Regions from separate parts of the Antarctobacter sp. genome, predicted to be linked through region 2. Evidence: riboswitches for the same ligand, from Rfam matches in the RefSeq annotation. Region 2 holds a riboswitch; each other region holds the start of a gene.
The links. Region 2 has a riboswitch for cobalamin ahead of ACQY5B_RS13865 (DUF1636 family protein). Riboswitches for the same ligand answer to the same signal wherever they lie in the genome.
Positions count from the first base shown of each region.

Region 1: another riboswitch for cobalamin. It lies ahead of ACQY5B_RS06410 (hypothetical protein); the one in region 2 lies ahead of ACQY5B_RS13865 (DUF1636 family protein).
Region 3: another riboswitch for cobalamin. It lies ahead of bluB (5,6-dimethylbenzimidazole synthase); the one in region 2 lies ahead of ACQY5B_RS13865 (DUF1636 family protein).

Region 1 is NZ_OZ255849.1:1,139,662-1,145,951, forward strand. Features, by position in the region: gene ACQY5B_RS06395 (hydantoinase B/oxoprolinase family protein) at 1-981, opposite strand, end outside; gene ACQY5B_RS06400 (hydantoinase/oxoprolinase family protein) at 974-3,082, opposite strand; gene ACQY5B_RS06405 (LysR family transcriptional regulator) at 3,153-4,079, opposite strand; cobalamin riboswitch at 4,192-4,395, shown strand; gene ACQY5B_RS06410 (hypothetical protein) at 4,512-4,814, shown strand; gene ACQY5B_RS06415 (mechanosensitive ion channel family protein) at 4,835-6,290, opposite strand, start outside.
Region 2 is NZ_OZ255849.1:2,678,092-2,684,381, forward strand. Features, by position in the region: gene cobN (cobaltochelatase subunit CobN) at 1-2,223, opposite strand, end outside; gene cobW (cobalamin biosynthesis protein CobW) at 2,257-3,312, opposite strand; gene ACQY5B_RS13865 (DUF1636 family protein) at 3,309-3,728, opposite strand; cobalamin riboswitch at 3,763-3,954, opposite strand; gene cobO (cob(I)yrinic acid a,c-diamide adenosyltransferase) at 4,046-4,654, shown strand; gene ACQY5B_RS13875 (DUF1289 domain-containing protein) at 4,659-5,546, shown strand; gene ACQY5B_RS13880 (HAD family hydrolase) at 5,543-6,151, shown strand; gene ACQY5B_RS13885 (cobyric acid synthase) at 6,148-6,290, shown strand, end outside.
Region 3 is NZ_OZ255849.1:1,832,868-1,839,157, forward strand. Features, by position in the region: gene ACQY5B_RS09905 (CaiB/BaiF CoA transferase family protein) at 1-189, opposite strand, end outside; gene ACQY5B_RS09910 (agmatinase) at 317-1,273, opposite strand; gene ACQY5B_RS09915 (hypothetical protein) at 1,445-2,953, shown strand; cobalamin riboswitch at 3,034-3,213, shown strand; gene bluB (5,6-dimethylbenzimidazole synthase) at 3,257-3,946, shown strand; gene ACQY5B_RS09925 (hypothetical protein) at 3,963-4,388, shown strand; gene guaB (IMP dehydrogenase) at 4,425-5,873, shown strand; gene ACQY5B_RS09935 (RsmB/NOP family class I SAM-dependent RNA methyltransferase) at 5,999-6,290, shown strand, end outside.

The DNA.
Region 1 (6,290 bases), 1.5 Mb from region 2:
GACGGGCGCCGGGAAGGGGGCGTTGACGATGGTCCCCTCGGGTGCCGTCACCTCGAAGGGCGCCAGAGAGGCTGCGTTGTTCGGGATCTCCGGCGCGATGGCGCATTTCAGCGCGTAGCAGGCATAGGCCTTGGTATAGACCATCGGCACGTTGATCCCCTTGGGATCGACACCGCTGGTCCCGGTCCAGTCGCAGAGGATGCGGTCAGCCTCGATGCTGAGATGCACATGCAGGTCGATGGGCGTGGCATAGCCGTCGATCCGCATGTGCCCGCTGGCCTTGCCCGGTGTCAGCGCATTGATCCGCTCCAGCGTGGCCTTGCGAGAGTTGGTGAGGATGAAATCGGACACGCCTTCGAGGTCGGAGAGCGCGAATTCCTCCATCATCTCCAGCAGACGCCGCTGTCCGATCTCGTTGCAGGTGGCCAGCGCGTGGATGTCACCGACAAGCTGGTCCGGCTCGCGCACGTTGCCGCGGATGATCTGCAAGAGCGTCCGGTCGACCTCGCCGCGCTCGGCGAATTTCATGATCGGCAGGTACAGCCCTTCCTCGTGCACGTCATTGGCATCGGCGCCGAAGCCGCGCCCGCCGATGTCCGTCACATGCGCCGTGCAGGCGAAGAAACCGATCAAGAGCCCGTCGCGAAAGACCGGCGTGACCACGGTGATGTCATGCTTGTGACCCGTGCCCTCCCAGGGATCGTTGGTCAGATAGACGTCGCCGGGAAACATGTTCTGCCGACCGATACGGCGGATGAAATGGCCCACGGCATCGGCCATCGCGTTGACATGGCCCGGTGTGCCGGTGACCGCCTGTGCCAGCATCTGCCCTTCGGCGTCGTAGACCCCGGCCGACAGGTCCCCCGCCTCGCGGACAGAGGGGGAAAAGGCCGTGCGCACCAGCGCCTGTGCCTGTTCCTCGACGACAGAGATCAGGCGGGTCCACATCACCTGGTAGGCGACCTTCGACGGTTCAGTCATGGGCGGCGTCCTTCTGATCTGGGGGGTGCGGCAGGCGCACGTCCAGCGTGCCATCCGGCAGGGCGACGACCTCGCGGCTGGCGGGAACAACGACGGTGGTCTCGTCCTCTATGATCAGCGCCGGACCGGTCACAAAGGTGCCCGTCGGCAGATCGGCGCGCGGCAGGACCTGCGCGGCCAGCCGCGCGCCGCGCGCGGGGTCAAAGAGCGGGCGGGTGCCCTCGCCAGTCCTCTCGTCGGCGCGCGCGGTCGGCGCAACAGGCTCAACAGCGGGCCGGGTGGTGAAGGCATTGACCGACCAGACCGTGATTTCCGCTTCCAGCCCCTCGACCGTGCGGCCGAACAAGGCGGTGTACTCGGCCTCGAACCGGCTCAGCAGCCGGTCGGCATCGGGCGCCGCCATGTCCTTTAGCGGGACGGGAACAGGGATTTCCCAACCCTGACCGGCATATCGCATGAAGACCTTGGCCTCGGCGTCTATCGGGGCCGTGGCATCGCAGGTGCGCACGAAACTTTCCGCCTCGTCGCGCAGTTCAGCGAACAGCGCCTTGACCGTCGCGGCGTCGAACTCCCGCATCCGGGTAAAGACCGAGCGGTTCGCCTCGAAGCTGAAGGGCGCGCGCAGGAACCCGATGGCCGATCCCACGCCCGCGCCCCGTGGCACTAGGCAGCGCGCAACGCCCAGTTTCTCGCAAAGCCGCGCGGCGTGCAGTGGCGCGGCGCCACCAAAGGCAATCATCGTGTAACGGCCCAGGTCTTCGCCGTTTTCCACCGCGTGCACGCGCGCGGCATTTGCCATGTTCTCGTCCACCACCTCGGCCAGACCGTAAGCGGCTTCCAGCGCGTCCATCTCCAGCGTGTCTCCGATCTCTGCCCGTAGCGCCCCCTCGGCGCGGTCCGGGTCCAGCGTGATGGAGCCGCCGGCGAAATTTGCTGGGTCCAGCTTGCCCAGGACGAGGTCCGCGTCCGTGACGGCGGGTCGCGTGCCGCCGCGCCCGTAGCAGGCCGGGCCGGGTTCCGATCCCGCGCTTTCCGGGCCGACACGGATCTGGTTCATCGCATCCACCGAAGCCAGCGAGCCGCCCCCGGCGCCGATTTCCACCATGTCGATCACCGGGATCGAGATCGGCATCCCCGAACCTTTCTTGAACCGGTAGCTGCGCGCCACCTCGAAGACCCGCGCCGTCTTGGGCGTATGCCCGCGGATCAGACAGATCTTGGCCGTCGTCCCGCCCATGTCAAAACTCAATACCCGGTCCAGCCCGTGCCGTGCCGCGATCTCGGCGGCAAAGATCGCGCCCCCGGCGGGGCCGCTTTCCACCAGCCGTACCGGGAATTCCGCCGCCATTTCCAGCGAGAGGATGCCGCCGCCCGAATGCATCAGGAAGACGGGGCAATCGGCCCCCTCGTGCGCCAGCCGTTCCTTCAGCCGGCCAAGATAGGACGCCATCAGCGGGCGGATATAGGCGTTGGCGATGGTGGTGTTGAAACGCTCGTACTCGCGCATCTGCGGCGAGACCTCGGAGGACAGCGAGATGTCCACACCGGGCAAAGCTTCGGCCAGCACCTCGGCCACCATGCGCTCATGCGCGTCATTGGCATAGGCGTGCAAAAGGCCCACGGCGACACTGCCGTATCCGCCCGCGCGCAGGGTTTCGGCCAGGGTTTCGATCTCGGTCCGGTTCAGCGGGATCAGGACACCGCCGTCCGCGTCCATGCGCTCATTCACTGTGTAGCGCCGGTTCCGGGGCAAGAGCGGCTCGGGCAGCACGAGGTTCAGGTCGTATTGCTCGAACCGGCTTTCGGTGCGCATCTCGATCACGTCGCGGAAGCCGGCGGTCGTGACCAGCGCCGTCTTTGCGCCGCGTCGCTCGATCAGCGCATTGGTGGCCAGCGTCGTGCCGTGGATCACCTGGGCGATCTGTCTCGCGGCCACGCCTGCGAGGTCGCAAACCCGGTGCAGCCCCTCGACGATGGCCTCTTCAGGGGCGGCATGGGTGGTCAGCACCTTGGTCGAGGTCAGCCCGTCCGGCCCTTCCAGCACCACGTCGGTAAAGGTCCCGCCGATGTCGACGCCAAGGCGATAAAGCGGTTCGGGCATGATGGGCTCCTGTCGGTGGTCCCGTCGAGCCTAGCGACCTGACATCATGCGATCCAATTATTTGATCGGATCAGGAGGATCGAGTTTTCTTATCCTCTGGGGGCGCCAAGTGCGCGCGCGCCACCTCCTGCGCCAGTTCGGCCGCCCGGGCGACATAGGACGGCGCCAGCCCCGCGTCGTAACGTGCCCGAAAGCGCAGCGGGTCCGGCACCCAAAGGTAGCGCAGGGGCACCAGCCGCCCGGCGGCGATCTGGTCGCGCAGCATGATCTCTGGCAGGCAGGCCAGCCCCAGGCCGTCCAGCGTCATCTGCAGGCAGGCGGCAAGGTTGGTCGAAGGCACCAGCCGCACGTCCAGGTCCGGGTGCGAGGCGACATGGTCGCGCAATTGTTCGAAGGGCAGGGTGCCACGGGCATGGGTCAACACCGGGTGCCGCGCGATGTCGCGCAGGCTCAGCGCGCGGCCCTGCAGGCCCAGGCCCGGCGCCGCGACCCAGACCTGTGGAAACGCGCCAAGGTCCACGCCACCCGAGATCTGCCGCCCGAACGGGCCGCTCTGCAACGTCAGGTCCAGCCCCCGGCTGAACAGCGAGGGCGAGAGATTGGCGGACAGATCCACCGTCAGTTCCACGTCGATGGCCGGAAACCGATCCTTGAGCGCCCGCAGGAAGGGGCCCAGCCAGCTGTGCACGATCATCTCTGTCACGCCGAGACGCAGCACGCCCTCGAACAGGTGATCTTCGCCAGCGGCGGCGACGAACCCGTCCATCGCGGTCAGAACGGCCCGGGCTCGGGGCAGCATCGTCCGGCCCGTCGGCGTCAACCGGACCGACCCGGCGTCGCGGTTGAACAGGCGCAGCCCCAGTAGCGATTCCAGCGCCGAGATCCGGGTCGAGATATTGGGCTGGGTCGTGTTCAGCCGTTCCGCTGCACGACGAAAGCTGGCCAGGTCGGCCACCTGCACGAAGGCTTCGAGCTGTTTGACGGTGATCTGGCCCATGCCTGCACTCTGTCGCCTGCGTTGCATCGGCGCAAGCGGCGGACATGGGGCGGTATTGCAGCGTTCAAGCAAGTCATCCGGCCCGAACCGCTTGACCGGGCGAGAGCGCTGCGCCACTTTGACCACAGATGGTGACCGCGCCCGCGCGGTCTGAAAAGGGAACGCGGTGAGGGGCTTTGTCCCAAGTCCGCGACTGCCCCCGCAACTGTAAGCGGCGAGCCATCCCGAAGTGACCACTGGGCCGCAAGGCCCGGGAAGGTTCGGGACAGCGCCTTGACCCGCAAGTCAGGAGACCTGCCATCGCCGGGCGCCTTGCGCCCAAGCCACTCAACCCGGGCGGGGTGCCCCGGAGACGCGAAAGACGAATGGCAACCTGCCACCCGTCCTGCCGCCGATCCATGATCCCCGCCCCAGCCTTGCGCGGAGGGCGCGATGACGATCGAACGGGTACTGACCCTATTGCAGACACGGGCCGAGACACCGGAACGGGCCCGGGAACTGGCCAGCATGGGCTACATGCAATGGCTGGGCAGCCTGCCGGGATGTGCAAGCTACAAGGAAGAGGCGCTGCATGCCTGGACCTGTGCCCAGCCGTTTGCGGGCACAGATCCGGCGGTGGCGGTGTTCTGCGACTTGCTGCATCACTCGATCCGGTGCCCGGCGGTGCCATTGGACCTGCCCTTGCCCCAGCCGCAACGACGCGGCGGCGCGCGGAAACGGCGGCTGTCGATCTGACCGGAGCTTTGCGCCGCAATCTATGCCGTGGTCGGACCTGACCCATTGTCTGCGGCCAGGTGCACGGTCTGCGTCGGGTAGGCAAAGTTGATGCCCAGCTCTTCGGCCAGGGACAGGATATCGAGGATCAGCGCCTGTTGCGCGGCGATCTGCGCCTCGTAGCTGAAAACGCGGAAGTGCCCCCATAGTTCGATGTCGATACTGTGGGGGCCCAGCGACGTGATGCCGATCGTCACATTGTCGGTCTCGGCCTCCGGTTGATCGCGGTAAATCTCCATCAGCCGCGCCACGAACTGTTCCAGTTGCGCACGCGGGGTTTCGTAGGTGAGGCCGATCTTCATCAGTACGCGACGCCTCCGCCGGCTGCCCCAGTTGGATATCACCTGGTCAGAAAGCTGGGCGTTGGGCACGATCATCAGGGTGTCGTCCAGCTTGCGCAGGCGCGTCGAACGCAGGCCCACCGTTTCTATCACGGCCAGCGAGTCGGCTGCCTCGACGAGGTCGCCCTTGCGGAAGGGACGGTCGGACAGAAGGATCGCGCCGCCGATGATGTTGGACACGGTTTCGCGTGCGGCAAAGGCCAGGGCCACGCCGCCGATCCCCAGGCCGGTCAGGACCCCTTCGTAGGGCAGGCCGGCAACATCGGCACAGCCGATCACCGCCCCGACGACGATCAACAGTTTCATCAATCCCTGGGCCAGCGACAGTACGATTTCGTCCGTGTAGGCAAGGGTCTGCGTCGCCTTGGTCATAAGTGCGTCAAAGATCAGCGAGACGATACGATAGGTCAGCGCTGCGCCGGCCAGGATCAGCAGCATCGCGGACAGGCCCGACATCACGCCGAAAGCCCGCAACGTCAGGCCCAGCCGCTCGCTGGCGTCAAGGAACAGCAAGGCGACGGCCATCAAGCCGACCGGGCCGGCCAACTGTCCCACAAGGCGTCCCCTCTGGCTATCCCGTCCCGCCAGGCGGCGCGCGACGACCGATCCTGTCATCAGCACCAGCGTCATGACCCCTAGGTAGGCTAGCACTCCCATCCATTGCCAGGTCTCCAGTCCCCAGGCCTCGGCTTGCAGCCAACCGGCACGCGCAAGGACCGCCTGCCGCGTGGCAAAGAACTGTGACAGGGGCGGTTGCGTGGTCAGGCCGGGCGCAAGAGGCATCTTTTCGAGGGCCGCGTAGATGTCTGGCAACTCTGCCATCGTCTCGCGTGAGAAACGCCAGCGCCGCTCCACGGTGCGCCCCTCGTCGTCGAGGATGTCCGTGGGCGCGATGGTGATGTCGCCGACCGGATGGCGATAGTAGACATACGGCAGGGGGCGGTTGGGATCGTCGGGGATCTCCTGCCAGTAGACAAAACCGATCCGGTCGATGCTCTGGCGGAGGTAATCGGCCATCAGCGCGCCCTCGATCCGGCGCAACTGGCGCGGAACGTGATCAAGGTTCAGCGCCCGCAATGCACGGGCATCGCCCGCG
Region 2 (6,290 bases):
CGAGCCTGACGGTCCGGCCGCGATCCGCTTGCCATCCAGCGCGTCGATCAGCGCACGACGTTCCGCCGCGACGGACTCCGCCGCATCGATCCCGCCACCCGTCACGGGCGCCCGCCCCCAGACGTGCAGCCCATCGCCGAACTGGCTTTCCTTGATGTCACAGACAAAGCGGTCGATCCGGGTGATCGCCTCGGCGGTGCTGGCGCTGGTCTCGAGGCCGAGATCCCCTTCGACCCCAACCGCTTGCGCTTCGGCCCGAATGTCCTGCATCAGCCGATCGCGTCGTCTTGGATCCAGCCCGTCGGCATTGGAAAACTCGTCCAGAAGCGCCTCGAGCCGGGCCAGCCGTTCCGGAACGGCGGCCTCGCGCAAGGGCGGTGGTACATGGCCCAGCGTCACCGCGCCGATGCGGCGTTTCGCCTGCGCTGCCTCACCGGGATCGTTGACGATGAAAGGATAGATTACCGGCATCCCACCTGTCAGCGCCTCGGGCCAACAGGCATTGGACAGCGCGACCGATTTGCCGGGCAGCCACTCCAGCGTGCCATGCGCGCCGATATGGATCAGCGCATCCACTCTCTGCTGCAGCCACAGGTAGAAGGCGACATAGGCATGGCGCGGCACGCGGGACAGGTCGTGGTAGTCGTCGTCTCGCTGCTCCGGCGTGCCGCGTTCCGGCTGCAGCGCCACCAGCGCCTTGCCCCGCTTCAGCACGCGGAAGGAAAATTCGCCATCGACAACATCCGCATCCGCCTCGGGCACACCCCAGGCGGCCTCGAGATCGTCACGCAAGGCCTCGGGCAGGCGCGCCAGTGCGGCCCTGTATTCTCCCAGGGGCCAGTTCAGATGCGCCGCGCGCAGCGCCTCCGCCGACACTTCCGAACCGACGTCGTGACCGGTCTCTGCGAGATCGGCAAGGATCGCCTCTGCCGAGGCAAGCGCGTCCAGCCCGACCGCATGGGCCAGGTTCCAGTCGCGCCCCGGATAGGTTGAAAGCACCAGCGCCAGCCGCCGGTCGGCTTCGGGCGTGGCCGCCAGCCTGGTCCAACGCGCAACACGATCGGCTGCGGCCATCACCTGCACCGCATCCGCCGCATGGGCGACGCGGGCAAATTGCAGATCCGGATCGCGCGCCTGCGGTTCCTTGAAGGACACGGCGCCCGTGAACAGCCGCCCGTCAACTTCCGGCAATACCACGTGCATGGCCAGGTCGGCGGGGGACAGGCCCCGCTCCGCCTCGGCCCAGGCCGCGCGCGAAGAAGTCGCCAGGGCCACCTGGAAGACAGGCACATCTCCCGCATCCAGCGGCGAATCCCCCTCGGCCCCGCGCCCGGAAAAGGCGGTTGCATTGACGATGGCGACGGGCGCCAGGTGCGCCACCTGCCGCGCCAGCCATCCCGAGGCGCCCGGCGCCTTCAGCGAAGGCGCGAACAACCCCAAAACGTCAAAGCCGCGCGCCCGCAATTCGGCGCATAGCGCCTCCATGGGCGCCATGTCCGCCGATACGAGGTAAGAGCGGTAGAAAACCAGGCAGACCAGCGGGCGCGGTTTCTTCTCTCCCGAAATCCTCTCGGGGGGGCTTGCCTCCGGCAAGCGGGGGGCAGACAGCCCCCCTCCGCCCTCGCCATCCCGCAACGCCGCCAGAACCGGGCAGCAGACCCCGTGCTCCGGCAGCCAGCCGCCGACCTGCGGCAACCCCTTGGCGCCGCGCACCGGCCCGGCATAGAGCCCCGCCGCCAACGCCATCTGTGCCAGCGCGGCCTGGGCCGCCACCGCGCCGCCCGCGTCGCAAAGATGTGCCAACCGCCGCAGGGTGGAGACCGGCAGGGTCGAGACCTCGTCCAGCCGCGTATCGACCCGCCCATCCCCCGGCAGCACCGCCAGGGCGATCCCCTTCGCCTGTGCCAAGGCGGCGATCTGCTGGATGCCATAGGCCCAATAGGGCACGCCACCGATCAGCCGGACCAGGATGCCCTTGGCCCCCTCCAGAGTCTGTTCAACATAGGTGTCCACAGAGAGCGGATGTTTCAGCGCCGCGATATTGGCCAGCCGCAACGAGGGCATTCGCCCCGCGCGCCCGCCGCCCCGCTCCCAGCCGGCGGCAAAGGCGCCGAGGTCGGAATCCGAGAAGGACAGCACCACAAGGTCCGCCGGGCTTTGCGCCAGATCGGTCGGGGTCTCGCTCTCTTCGAGTCCGTGGCTTTCGCGAAAGATGACGTGCATGACACCGCTCCGGCGCGGCGGGTAAGGCCCGCCTTACTCCGCCGCCTCCGTGGCCACGCCCAGCACGGCCCGGATGGCATCAGGGCGGATATCGTCATGTTCGGCGATCACGACAAGCCTGCCTTGACGGGGCTCGTCCGCTTTCCACGGACGGTCGTACTGATGCCGGACCCTTGCGCCAACTGCCTGCACCAGCAGGCGCATCGGCTTGCCCGCGACACTGGAATAGCCCTTGACCCGCAGGATGTTCTGGCTTTTTGCCAGTTCCTCGATCCGCGCCACCAGATCGGCGGGGGCGGACACCTCGGGAATGTCGACGACGATCGACTCGAAATCGTCGTGTTCATGGTCGTCATGGTCGTCGTGATGGCTGGGACGCGCATCCATGTCGTCCTCTGCCGCCGCCTCCAGCCCCAGGATCACCCGCGGATCGACGGCCCCCTCGGCCACCTCGATCACCGGCAGCGGTCGCGGCGCCTCGGCGGCAATGATCTCCTTGGCCTTTGCCACGCCCTCGGGGCCCGCAAGATCCGGCTTGGTCAGCAGGATGATGTCGGCGCAGGAAATCTGGTCCTCGAAGACCTCCGACAGCGGCGTTTCGTGATCCAGCGAGTCATCCGCCAGCCGCTGTGCATCCACCTTGGCCACGTCGGGCGCGAAACGCCCCGAGGCCACCGCCTCTGCATCGGCCAGCGCAATCACGCCATCCACGGTGATTTTGGACCGGATATCCGGCCAGTCAAAGGCTTTCAGCAGCGGTTTCGGCAGAGCGAGACCCGAGGTCTCGATCAGGATATGTTCCGGGCGCGGGTCCAGCGCCATCAGCGCCTCGATCGTCGGAATGAAATCATCGGCCACGGTGCAGCAGATGCAGCCGTTGGCCAGTTCCATGATGTTTTCCGCCGGGCAATCGGGGATGGCACAGCCCTTGAGGATTTCGCCATCGACGCCCACGTCGCCGAACTCGTTGACAACAACGGCCAGCCGCTTGCCGCCGGGGTTCTGCATCAGGTGGGTGATCAGCGTCGTCTTGCCCGAGCCCAGAAAGCCGGTGATGACGGTGACGGGAAGCTTGGCGAGATCAGTCATGTCTGTTCCTTTTCCGGCGTTCCGGTCTGTTCGGGCGGGATGCGCGCGATGCAATTGCGTTTGAAATGTTCCGGCCGCGCGCGCCAGGGGATCACCCCGTCACGGGCCGCATGATACAGCGCGACACCTTCGGCCAGCAGGTCCGGATGCGACGCTTCGTGAAGGTTTCCGTAGACGTAGGTCCAGCGTTCCGGCCCCCCGCGCATGGCAACGGAACAGCCATAGTCGCAGTTCTGCAGGCATTCCACCGGCGTCAACGTGACACCCTCGGGCATCTCGCGCTCGGCAAGCGCATCGTGCAGGCGCTGGCCCGGGCGCACACCGCCCTCCGGCACGTCTTCGCCGCGCCGACACTTGACGCAAACCAGCAGTTCGACCGGCGCCTGGCCCGCGTCCTGCTGCGTATCGTGATCCATTTCAGACCTCCTCCGGGGCACCCCGCCCGGGATTAAAGTTGCACCTGGGATGGCAGGTCTCCTGGCTCGCGGGTCGCGGCACCCCCGCGCCTTCCCGGCCGGTCTGGCCAGTGGCACGTTGCGAGGGCGCTCACCGCTTACAGTTGCGGGGGCAGCCGCGGGGTTTCACCGCGTTCCCTGTTGTCCTCCCCGGGTGCTCCGGGGAACCATCGTGAGGGGGGTGGTGCGACAGACGGGCGGACATGTCAATCGCGAAGCACGTTGACGGGGCGCGACACGGATGCAATTCCTGCCTGAACCGATCAACGGAGCGCGCAATGGACGAGATCACCACCCGCCACAACGAAAAGATGCGCCGCATCAAGGCCGCCCGCGACGAGATGATGAAGACCAAGACCGAGGAAAAGGGTCTGATCATGGTCCACACCGGCAAGGGCAAGGGCAAGAGCTCGGCCGGGTTCGGTATGATCATGCGCTGCATCGCGCATGGCATGCCCTGCGCGGTGGTGCAATTCATCAAGGGCAACTGGGACACCGGCGAAAAGACCTTTCTGCGCGACCGCTTTGCCGAGGAATGCCGGTTCTTCGTGTCCGGCGAGGGCTTTACCTGGGAAACCCAGGACCGCGAGCGGGACATTGCCGCCGCCCAGAACGGCTGGAAGATCGCGCAGGAACAGATCCTCGATCCCGAAATCAAGTTCGTCCTGCTGGACGAGATCAACATCGCCCTGCGCTATGACTACATCGACATCGACGAGGTGGTGGACTTCCTGCTGCACCAGAAACCGGTCATGACCCATGTCTGCCTGACGGGCCGCAACGCCAAGCCGGAACTGATCGAGGCCGCCGACCTGGTGACCGAGATGGACCTGATCAAACACCCCTTCCGCGACGGCGTGAAGGCACAGAAAGGCGTGGAGTTCTAGGCCCATGAGCCGCATGACCCGCCTGCCCCCGGCCAGCCCCTGCGTGGCGCGATGCGTGATCGACGAGGCATCGCAACTGTGCACGGGATGCGCCCGCAGCCTGGACGAGATCGCTTGCTGGGGTAGTGCCTCGGACGATTTCCGCGCCGGCGTCTGGGCCGCCTTGCCCGCCCGCGCCACGAACATGGGGCTGAAGACGCGCCGCCTGTCCTGGCAGGGTGACACGCTCTTGACCGAAACCGCGCGCCGCATCGCGGAAGACGGTGCGCGGCTGGTGGCGGGCATATGGGGGGCCTCGGGAGAACTGTCGCGCCTGCCGGGGACAGAATGCGCGGCACAGATCGGTGATGGCGTGCTGACCCTGCAACTGGACAATGCCGCGCTGCGGCTGGAGGCCGCGCGCTACCTCACCGCCTTCGAGATAGACCGCCCGGAGGCGCCGACACTGATCGCGCTTGCCGTTCCGATCGGTCGCGCCCTGCGCGATCCTGCCCGCTCCCTGACCGCGCTTGGCCCGGACGAAGACGCGCTTTTGCCGCGCGATGCCGGTGGCACGCGGTTCGACCTGGGGCTAGGCAGCCGCGCCGCCCGATTCACCGTCCGTTGCGACAAGGCGCTTGCTGCGAGGCTGGCCCGCTGCCAGGGCACCGCGTGGCCGGATCACCTGTCGCGCAGCGGCCTGGCCCTGCGGGACGCCGCACCGGTGCGGGTGATCGAGACACCCTGTCTGCGGCTTGAGATCGACGCCGAGATTCCCCCGCCGGACGGCGCCTCTCCAGAAGGGCCGCACACGCACCTCTTGCCGGACCACGTGGCGCAGCGGCTGGAAACGCCCCCGACTGTGCCCTTGCCCGCCGGCTATGTCGCAACTGCCCTGATCTACCCTCAATGACCACCGAACTTGTCGTCTGGGACTTCGACGGCGTTTTGAACGCCGAACCGCCGGGCGAACCTTTCGGATGGGTCGCCGACCTGGACCGGACGCTGGGTCTGTCGCCGCGCGCCTTTCGCGCCTTCCTGAACCGGCCGGGACAGGCCGCACGCGTGTTGCGCGGCGCGCTGCCACTGGAACAGGCGCTGGCCGACTGGCTGGCCACGCAGCACACGGATGTCAGCGCCGCGGTCTTGCTGGACCATTGGTTGCAGGCCGAGGACCGGCCCGACAAACAGGTGATCGACTGGCTGGCACGCAGTCCCGCGCGCGCCGTGATCGGCACCAACAATCCCGCACCGAGGGCAGATTATATCATGGATGTCATGGGGTTGTCAGAACATGTCGAGACGATCTTCGCCTCTGGCCCGATGGGTGTCGCCAAGCCCGATCAAGGTTTTTTCGGCCAGATCGAACGCTGGTCGGGGATGATGCCGCAGAACCTGCTTCTGATCGACGACAACCGCGAGAACCTGGCCTCAGCAGCCCGGCGCGGCTGGCAGACCTTTCACTTTGACGCGCGCACTCGCCTTGATCTGCCGGTCCGGCTGGGGATCGCGCCATGAGCCGCGCGGTGATGATCCAGGGCACTGGGTCCAATGTCGGCAAGTCCATGCTGGTGGCGGGTCTCTGCCGGGCGGCGCTGCGGCGTGGCTACTCGGTGGCCCCGTTCAAGCCGCAGAACATGTCGAACAATGCCGCCGT
Region 3 (6,290 bases), 850 kb from region 2:
GTTGATGGCTGCGAAATAGGCGGATTTCCCATCCTTGAAGGGGGGGAAAGCACGGGTATCATCGCCGCCCTTGGGGGGTTCCACCTTGATCACCTGCGCCCCCATGTCCGCCAGCGTCATCGTGCAGAAAGGGCCGGCAAGGACATGCGTCAGGTCAAGAATGACGTATCCGGCAAGGGGGGCGGTCATGGGCGGGTCCTGTTCTGGGTCGGGTGCTCTACACCAGAGAAACGCGACAAGGCGGTGACGGCAAGGCCTGTGATGGGGGCTGCGCGATCCTTCGCGGGTGCGCAGCATATTTGATGCGGAATTCAGCCTAGGGTCTTGGCAACCCGGCGTGAAAGACGAAACCCAGCAGGTTCATCAGAAGTTGTGCGGCCAGGATCGAGGTGCTGCCGGTCGGGTCGTAGTCCGGCGCGACCTCGACCAGGTCAATTCCGACGACCGGATGAGAGCGGACCGCTTGTTGCAGGATCTCCAGCACCTCGTAGTAGAGGAATCCGCCGTGGCTGGGTGTGCCGGTGCCCGGCGCGATCGACGGGCAGAAGGCGTCGATGTCGATGGTGATGTAGATCGGCACGCCTTCGGGCAGGCGGGCGGCGGTGGCCTCGGGGCCCAGCCTGCGCACCTGCCGGACCGACAGGATGTCGGAGCCACGGGCGCGCGCATCCTCGTAACCCTCGCGCGCCGTGGACGAAACGTTGCGGATGCCCAGTTGCGTCAGCCCGGTGACCCAGGATTTCTCCGCCGCCCTACGCATCGGATTGCCATGTCCGCGGGTGACGCCGTGCCGTTCATCGACGAAATCCAGGTGCGCGTCGATCTGCAGGACATGGAAGGGCGCGCGGCCTTCGTAGGCCTCGATGCAGGGAATGTTGACCGAATGATCTCCGCCAATGGTTACGGGCAGGGCGCGCGCAGCCAGCGCCGCCTCGACGCCGCGGCGGATGTTGGCATGGCTGCTTGCGGTGTCGGTATGGATGATGTCGGCGTCGCCCATGTCGACCAGTTGCACGCCGTCCAGATAGGTCACGTCGTCCTCGTGATCGTAGGCACCTGCATGACCAAAGCTGAACAGGGTCGAGGCCTCGCGCACGCCGCGCGGGCCGAACCGTGCCCCCGCGCGCCATTGGGTTCCCGCGTCGAAAGGCGCACCAAGGATTGCCGCGTCGGCCTGCAAATTGGACCAATCGGGCTGATAGGGGGCCTTGGCAAAGGTGCAGATGCCGGTGAACGGAAGGTTCAGCCGACCGGATTCGTAACCGTGACTCATAGGGGTCTCCTTGATTGGCGCCAGCCTAGTCGGAGGGGCGCGCGCAACAAGGGGCATTGCGCGTCAGGATAAAATTAATCGTTAAGGTTGAAAGGTTGTTCTTGTGTACACGCGGTGAGGGGTTACCGTGCGTCACATGAATACAATCTTTGATTGCAATGGGGGACTGGAATGAACCTTTTGAACAAGAACGGGCCGTTGTTGGCCATCGCGCTGGCGGGGCTGCCGCTGACAGTCTTGGCACAGGACTTTGGCGTCGACATGCCAGCGGAACCTGCGCCTGGCGTCCGCTTTCCGACGCCCGAGGCCGAGATCGACGCCTGGATTCGGGCCGAACCGCAGAATACGGGCGCCATCCATGCCCATGCCTGGGGGATCTGGGCCGGCCTGACGAAACCGGTCGAGGGTGAGGGCGCCTATGCCCGACTGACCTATCAGACCTGGTTGACCAAGGCGGATGTGATCGACGTCTTTACCGGCGAGGCCCCGGAAGACCGGTTCCGGCTGGGCGAGTCCAATCAGATGTTCAAACACGGGCTGGTCGATGGTTTCCTCGCGAACGCGGCGCAGGAAAAGAAGGACGGCACCGAGCCGGCGAAAAATGCCGCCGGGATTATCGTGAATACAGACGTGCTGGAAAACGTGGCCTACAGCCCGCCCTCGGCGCAGTACCTGCTGGACACCGGCACCGGCAAACCAGAGGTGCTGGACCGGTTGTTGGAGCAGGGAGACAAGGTGCGCTTTCCCGACGCGGCGGTGAACGTCAAACCGGTCTACAAGTTGATCACCGACGATCGCATCACCGAATGGACGGGCGAAGACGGCCGGACCCGCAGGCTATACGCCTTTACGGCCTGGCCCGGAGAGCCGGACCTGGCGAACTGGACACCGGACATGAAACAAGGCGGCTATCCCGAAACGCTCTGGCAGCAATGCGTCTATGTCGATCTTGACCTTGATGGCCCGACAAAATCGACCGGCGTCGACGTCAACTGCAAAAGCCCGTCCGAGGGGAACATCTATTCCGTCGACGATTTCATCGCGGTCAACCTCAAGGATGAGGATGCGGCTTTCGTCAACAAGTCGACGGGCGACAGCAGCGACCTGACCGACGGCGAAACCTCCATCGCCCTGCTGGTGGCCATGCATGTCACGTCTCGGGAAACGACCCAGTGGACATGGCAGACCTTCTGGTGGGAGGCGGATGCCGCGCGGCCCAACACGCCCTCCAGTGCCGCCATCGCCTCGGCGCGGCCTGACACGCTGACCACGCAGGCGGCGCATTACGCGATGGCGCCGGCCTACTCGATGTTGGTGCCGGCGCAACCCCTTGTCGGGGGCAAGAACGTCGGTGCGCTGGTGACGGCCTTCAACCCCTACCTGGAGGCCGGGTTCGGCACGCCGGTCATCGGCATCACCGAGACCGTACAGATCCCCGATGGCGCCGGCGGCTGGACAACGACGACGACGGACATGGGCATCCAGACCAACTGCATGACCTGTCACGGTCTTGCGGCCTGGGGCGGACGTGGCTCGGGCTATGCGGCGAATTTCTATGTCCCGCGCGACTACTGGGTCTTCGATACGGCGCTGGACGTGGATTTCGCCTGGTCGGTCCAGTCCATTGGCGAGGCGGTCGAGAAGGCGGACAAGAAAAAGGCCGACGCAGCCTCTGACTGAAACCCGCAATTGCCGGATCCGTGCAGGCGCCTCTTGGGGCGCCTGTTGCGCCTGGATGGTTGCCCCTGCGGATGGACTGACGCACTCTGGCGCTGTCAGGTGCCCCGATATGGGGAGAATCGGGAAGCCGGTGCAAGTCCGGCGCGGGCCCGCCGCTGTAAGGGGGATGGAGCGGACAGATGCCACTGGGGCCAGCCCCGGGAAGGCGTCCGCCCCGGCAGACCCCAAGCCAGAAGACCGGCCTGACGACACGGACCGGCGCCTTGGACAGCGTCCGGTCATTGTCATTTGCGGAGCCGAAGAATGCCCGATCCCCAAGCTGCGCCCGAGAAAGCGCGCAAATTCTCCGCCTGCGAGCGTCAGGCACTTTACGATGTGATCTGCGCGCGGCGGGATGTGCGCAACGAATTCCTGCCCGACCCGATTGATCCCGCCATGCTGCGCCGCGTGCTGGAGGCGGCCCATGCGGCGCCTTCGGTCGGCTTCATGCAGCCCTGGAACTTTATCCTGATCCGCGATGCGGCCCGGCGGCGGGCGGTCCATGCCGCCTTCGAGACCGCCAATGCCGAGGCCGAAGCCATGTTCGAAGGTGAAAAGCGGAGCCGATACGCCGCGCTGAAACTGGAAGGCATCCTGAAGGCGCCGCTGAACATCGCGGTGACCTGCGACCGGACCCGCGGCGGCAAGGTGGTGCTGGGGCGGACGCATAACCGGGATATGGACCTCTATTCCACGGTCTGCGCGGTGCAGAACCTCTGGCTTGCGGCGAGGGCCGAGGGGCTGGGCGTCGGCTGGGTCAGCATCTTTCGGCAAGAGGATCTGCGCGCGCTGCTGGGCTTGCCCGACCATGTTGAGGTCGTCGCCTACCTTTGCGTCGGTCATATCGATGAGGCCTTTGGCCAGCCGGAACTGCAGGCGCGGGGCTGGCGCAAGCGGCTGGACCTGGACAGCCTGATCATGGAAGACCATTGGCAAGACGTGTCGCCCGAGTGAGCACAAGAGGTCAGACGTGGTAGATCAGGAAACGATGAAGCGCATCAACCTGTTGCACGGCGCGCCCCGCTTTGTCCTGCGCAGTGATCCGCAGACCGGGCAGCACGCGGTTCGCAACCCGTCGCAGGTGTCAAGGGCCGACGGCGATTACTGGATGCACGGCACCTCGATCCTCTCGAACGGGGCAGAACTGGCCTCGGTCTTTGTCGTGGATACCGACAGCGGCGGCACGCTGCGCGCGATCTTCTGGCTCAGCGACAGTGGCTGGATCGATAGTCAGGACCCGCAGGCCCCGGATACGCTGGACCTGCCGCGCGACCGGGTCTTTCCGTTTGACTGGCGGTTCGACGTGCCGCTGGAAGAGGATATCTTTCACCCCGATCCGGGCACGACGCCGCGACGCACCGCGCGCTCTTTCCTTTCCCGTCTCCGCATGCGATAGGGACGCGCCAACCGATCCCTCCCAAGGAGTGCCCCAATGGAGATTCGCGAGGCCCTGACCTTCGATGACGTCCTGCTTGTTCCCGCGGCCTCGAACGTGTTGCCGTCGACGGCGGACACCCGGACGCAAGTGACCAAGTCGATTGCGTTGAATATTCCGCTTTTGAGTTCCGCGATGGACACCGTCACCGAAAGCCGGATGGCGATCACCATGGCGCAGGCCGGTGGTATCGGGGTGATCCACAAGAACCTCGGGATCGAGGAACAGGCGCGCGAAGTGCGGCGGGTCAAGCGCTTTGAAAGCGGCATCGTCTACAACCCCGTCACCCTGCGCCCGGATCAGACCCTGGGCGATGCCCGGATGCTGACGGAGCGCTACGGCTTTACCGGCTTTCCCGTGATCGACGAGGCGCATCGCGTCGTGGGGATCGTCACCAACCGCGACATGCGCTTTGCCGAGAACGACGGCACGCCGGTTCACGCCATGATGACCCGCGACAACCTCGCGATCCTGACCGAACCGGCGGACCGCGAGGAAGCCATCAACCTGATGAAGGCCCGCCGGATCGAAAAGCTGCTGGTGACCGACAAGGACGGCAAGCTGACGGGGCTTCTGACGCTGAAGGACACGGAAAAGGCGGTGGTGAACCCGACCGCCTGCAAGGACGACCTCGGGCGTCTGCGCGTCGCGGCGGCCACGGGCGTTGGCGACTCGGGCTATGAACGCTCTCAGGCCCTCGCGGATGCGCAGGTCGACATCATCGTGGTCGACACGGCGCATGGCCATTCCGCCGGTGTGCTGGAAGCGGTCGAACGCGCCAAGCTGTTGTCGAACGAGGTGCAGGTGATCGCAGGCAACGTGGCGACGGCGGATGCCGCGCGGGCCCTCATCGACGCGGGCGCCGATGCGATCAAGGTGGGGATCGGACCCGGGTCGATCTGCACCACGCGGATGGTGGCCGGTGTCGGCGTGCCCCAGCTGACCGCGATCATGGAATGTGCGACGGCGGCCGGTGACGTGCCGGTGATTGCGGATGGCGGCATCAAGTTCTCGGGCGATTTCGCCAAGGCCATCGCGGCGGGGGCTTCCTGCGCGATGGTCGGGTCCATGATCGCCGGGACAGACGAAAGCCCGGGCGAGGTGATTTTGTACCAGGGGCGGTCGTTCAAGGCCTATCGCGGCATGGGTAGCCTGGGCGCCATGGCGCGCGGCTCGGCTGACCGCTATTTCCAGAAGGACGCGGCCAGCGACAAGCTGGTCCCCGAAGGGATCGAGGGGCAGGTTCCCTACAAGGGGCCGGCGGGCGTGGTCCTGCACCAGCTGGTCGGCGGACTTCGGGCCGCGATGGGCTATACCGGCTGCGCCACGGTCGAGGAGATGCGCCGCAACTGCACCTTCGTGAAGATCACCGGGGCAGGGCTGAAGGAAAGCCATGTGCACGACGTTCAGATCACCCGCGAAAGCCCCAATTACCGGATTGGATGAGTTCTGTCCGGACTGTTTCCGGTAAACTTTGAAACAATGCCCCGGCGCGGAACATGCGCCGGGGCATCGTCAAACCTGTGTCTCTGGTCTAGGCAGAGGCGATTGCCGCCGTTGGAGAACAGCCCATGACCCCCGCCGCCCGCGTGCAGGCCGCCATTGAATTGCTGGACCGGATCGCCGCCGGGCAGGCGGCGGAACAGGCCCTGACCAGCTGGGGACGCTCTGCCCGCTATGCCGGATCCAAGGACCGGGCCGCAGTACGCGACCTTGTGTTCGACGCGCTGCGCTGCTGGCGGTCGACCGCGGCCCTGGGCGGGGGCGAAACCGGCCGGGCGCGTTTGTTGGGGCTGCTCCGCCTCAGGGAAGAAGATCCCGCCCAGGTATTCTCGGGGCAGGGCCATGCCCCGGCCCCGCTTG